One region of the Oceanobacillus sp. FSL W7-1293 genome, then DNA from elsewhere that is predicted to be linked to it. Evidence: riboswitches for the same ligand, from Rfam matches in the RefSeq annotation. Region 1 holds a riboswitch; the other holds the start of a gene.

Region 1 (2,202 bases):
TGGATTTCGCTGTTATTGGCCATCACCTTTGGCTTTTATGGATTGATTAAAAAAACACTCCATCTGCATGCAATGTATGGACTTACTATTGAAACACTTGTGGTGGCTCCAATCGCTCTATTGTATTTACTATTTGTTCCGTCAGAAGGATCTTTTACTTTTTCTCCTTTGTTTGCAGCGGACAATCTTTTACTCATAGGCGCGGGCGGTGTTACAGCAATACCTTTACTGCTGTTTGCTGCAGGTGCCAAACGGATTCCATTGGCAATGGTTGGTTTTTTGCAATATGTAGCACCAACAATTATGTTCTTTCTGGGGGTATTTCTATATAATGAAACCTTTACGGTACATCATATGATTACTTTTGCTTTGATTTGGGCTGCACTTATTATCTATATGGCCAGTATTTATCGGGACGCACCGCGGAGAAAAAGAAGAAAGGCATAGTTTTCAGCCAGTAAGGGCCTGGTTCGTTCAAGGGCCTTTAGGTCATACTCTTGTGATAGTTTCTTCAGTGAGGATGAAAGAAATCCTCCTGAAGGAAGGTTCACTTTATTTTATCTATTAATCCCTAGTAAAACACTTGACTTTTATCCTTTAAAACTATATACTCGCAAGTAATTTCAAAATATTTAGCAGAATCTCTTATGAAGAGCGGCGGAGGGAATAGGCCCTGTGAAGCCCGGCAACTTGAACATTCAGGTGCTCCATCCTACAGATATATCATCTGAAAGATAAGAGAGGGTTCTAAGTCAGTTATCAGAGCTCTCTTCATTTTAGAAGAGAGCTTTTTTTCAGGTAAAAGAGTGTTCTCAATAAAAAGGGAGGAAATACAATGTCAAACTATCCAGTACAGCAAGACGAAACGATTTTGTTACACGGGGGGCAGGTTCCAGACCCGGCAACCGGATCTCGTGCTGTTCCAATCTATCAAACAACCTCTTATGTTTTTCGCGATACAGAGCATGCACAAAACTTATTTGGATTAGCAGAGCCAGGTAATATTTATACTCGAATTATGAATCCGACGGTAGATACATTTGAGCAGCGGATTGCGCAATTAGAAGACGGAGTCGGCGCTTTAGGTCTAGCTTCCGGGATGGCAGCTATTACGATGGCGATTTTAAATATCACCCGTGCCGGTGATGAAATTATCGCGGACAGCAATCTATATGGCGGGACGTATAACTTATTTGCCAACACGCTCCCCCGTTATGGAATCAATGTAAAATTTGTAGATGGAACAGACCCGGAGGCTATTGAGGCTGCGATTACAGATAAAACAAAAGCAATATTTGGAGAAATCATCACTAATCCAAGTTTATATGTTTTTGATGTCGAAACGGTGGCTGATATTGCTCATAATCATGGCATTCCTTTAATTATTGATAATACATTTGCCCCTTATTTTGCCAAGCCGTTAACCTGGGGCGCGGATATTGTGGTTCACTCCGCCACGAAATGGATTGGCGGACATGGCACAACCATCGGCGGTGTCGTTGTCGACAGCGGCAGATTTGATTGGAATAATGATAAATTCCCTGATTTTATCGAGCCGGATGAGAGCTATAATGGCTTAAAATATGCGGATTTAGGTCCTGCTGCATTTATAACCAAGCTGCGCGTCCAATTATTACGTGATATCGGACCTGCGCTAAGTCCGCAAAATGCCTTTTTATTACTGCAAGGCCTGGAAACTTTACACTTACGCATCAGGAAGCATAGCGAAAATGCGGAAAAAATAGCAGCTTATCTGGAAAATCACCCTGCTGTAGAATGGATCAACTACCCGGGGCTGGAATCACATCCTTCCCATCAGCTTGCTAAAAAATATTTAAAAGGCGGTTTTGGGTCGGTTATTACATTTGGTATTGAAGGCGGACGAGAAGCAGGCCGCACCTTAATCGATAATGTGCAGCTCTGGTCTCATGTCGCCAATGTGGGGGATGCCAAATCACTTATTATCCACCCTGCTTCTACAACCCATCAGCAATTGACGGATGAGGACTTGGCAAAAAGCGGTACGACGGAAGAATTGGTCCGTTTATCCGTTGGTTTAGAGTCATTTGACGATATTGTAGCTGACTTGGACCAGGCCATTGATAAAGCAACAGGAAAATCACAAGGCAATCAAAAATCAGCCGAGGAAATAGCAGTGCAAAATTTACTTCAATCCCCATTTGACCGCAGCGAAGGCGTCCG
Region 2 (2,202 bases), 2.4 Mb from region 1:
TCTGTGGAAGCAAACCCGCATTGAGGACTCAGGCAAAGCTGATTCAACGGTACATAGCCCGCCGCTTCAGTAATTCTTGCTTTAACAGCCTCCGGATCTTCCAGCTCGCTGAACTTAGACGTGATAAGACCCAGTACGATAAATAAATTATCACAGTTTACATGACGCAAGGGTTCAAATCCGCCCGAGCGGTCATCATCAAACTCCAGGAAAAGACCATCCACCTGTAAACCGCCAAAAATCGTTTCTGACACCGCTTCGTAACCGCCGCTTGACATATAGGTAGATTGGAAATTCCCCCGGCAAATATGCATTGTTACCAGCATATCACCTGGTCTGTTCGCAATCGATTCATTGATTGCTCTCGCACATAATTCAGCTGTTTTCTCTGGATTTCTTCCTTTTTCAATCAACGAATTTCTGCCCTTCTCTGAGAAAAAGGCTGCCCAGGACGTATCATCCAGCTGCAGGTAGCGGCAGCCTTCATCGTATAATGCCTGAATCACCCCTCGATAAGCAGCAACCAGGTCATCAATAATGGCTTCATCATTTTCATAAATTCCTTCTTCAAAATCTGCTCTGAAAAAGAGCATGTTCGGGCTCGGAATCGCAAATTTTGCAACCGCATCTCCGGCAATACCATGCAGGAATTTATAATGCTCGATCATATAATGATTACTAAAACCAATTTTACCGGTTACCTTAATGCCTCTTTTTTTCGTTTCCACGCCAGTGAACTGTAAACCTTGTTCTGCGGTATAGCCTTCCACACCATCTAAGCCTTCCAGAAAATCAAAATGCCACCAGGCTCGGCGAAACTCCCCATCTGTCACGGATTGAAGTCCTGCTTCTTTCTGCTGTTCTACCAGTTTGATAATTTCCTCATCTTCCAATTGACGCAATTGTTCTGCACTGATTTCTCCTTTTGCCTGTTGTGCACGCGCCTCTTTTAAACGCTTAGGTCGTAGAAAACTTCCTACATGATCTGCTCTGAATGGAGCACGTGTATTTTTTGTCTCTGCTGATATTGCCATCGAATACCCCTTTCTCTTTATCTGCTATATTCATTCTATATTCCATTAAAAAAACCCCTTCCGAAAATAGAAGAGGTTCGATATGATAAAGTCTCTTCTTATCTTCAAGCAAAAATGCTTCTGGAATTAGCACAGTACAAATCAACGTCTGCTGCTAAGGCTTCAGCGGGCCAGTCCCTCCACCTTTCTCGATAAGAATATATGGAATTATACGAATAATTACAGTTTACTTTACATGGAAGCAATGAATTCGTCAAGGAGAATCCCAAAATATAGGAACCTTGCTGCGATCGATTTAAATCAAGATTGCGTTACCTTTTTTTATCGGAAAAAATTTTATAATCTTCACTGATTACAAAAGCAGCCAAATACAAGCAGAAAAATAAAATAGCTGCTCCTTTCCATGATACACTAACTCTCGTAAATAGGGGCTCAATACATATTTTATAAAAACTAACACTAAGCAACCATTGAACGACATAACTCCAAAGCATTACTTTCTTTGTCTGTTTCATTTTCGCTGCTTTAAGGATTAGCATATATAACAAATCAAACAGCATCCCCACCATGTAAGACAGAAAAAGCAATCCTCCGAAGTAAAGAAAATTAATAAAAATACTATCAAAAAAATGTATTTCGATAAGATTCCAGCCTGCTAAAATATTAGATAAACCATATGTTATTAAAATAGGAATGGCTACAATAACTGCGATACTACCCATTACTAGACCAACAGTAAGCAGATTGGCAACAAGGGTAGAAAAATCCGTTTTTTTATTATTCAAAATTCATTGAATCCTCCTTGTCTATACCTATATTATAAGGGACTATTACATCCTAATGAATATATATTCTTTTAACTCACTGTACTACAATATCAACTGAAGATTTCCCTAAATTTTCATGTTTCTGAAACGACAGTAACAACTTTTTTATCGCTCAGTTAGTTTAGAGCCAGTCGCTCCCCCAAATTTTGAGCTGTAGTTTTCGTAGCAAATTCATCTTCTTTTTGATTTAATTCCATCCTATCACATCCTGTGTGTCGATAAACTTCTACTAAATGAAGGTTCTATTTATAAATCTTTTAAAAAAGCTAAATAATTCTCTAACGTTTTCACCTAACGTTCGGCTATAAACAATAGAAAGGGTTCATAATCCCCTTCTGTTC

The links. A riboswitch is a leader RNA that binds a small molecule or an ion and turns the genes downstream of it on or off. The one in region 1 is predicted to bind S-adenosylmethionine.
Region 2: linked by a shared signal. The riboswitch ahead of MKY65_RS09720 (5-methyltetrahydropteroyltriglutamate--homocysteine S-methyltransferase) and the one ahead of MKY65_RS21325 (O-acetylhomoserine aminocarboxypropyltransferase/cysteine synthase family protein) in region 1 are both predicted to bind S-adenosylmethionine.

The regions. Positions count from the first base shown of each region.
Region 1 covers NZ_CP150212.1:4,430,227-4,432,428, forward strand. The annotation lists gene rarD (EamA family transporter RarD) at 1-447, shown strand, start outside; SAM riboswitch class I at 643-741, shown strand; gene MKY65_RS21325 (O-acetylhomoserine aminocarboxypropyltransferase/cysteine synthase family protein) at 836-2,202, shown strand, end outside.
Region 2 covers NZ_CP150212.1:1,958,110-1,960,311, reverse strand. The annotation lists gene MKY65_RS09720 (5-methyltetrahydropteroyltriglutamate--homocysteine S-methyltransferase) at 1-1,034, opposite strand, end outside; SAM riboswitch class I at 1,130-1,232, opposite strand; gene MKY65_RS09715 (hypothetical protein) at 1,346-1,819, opposite strand.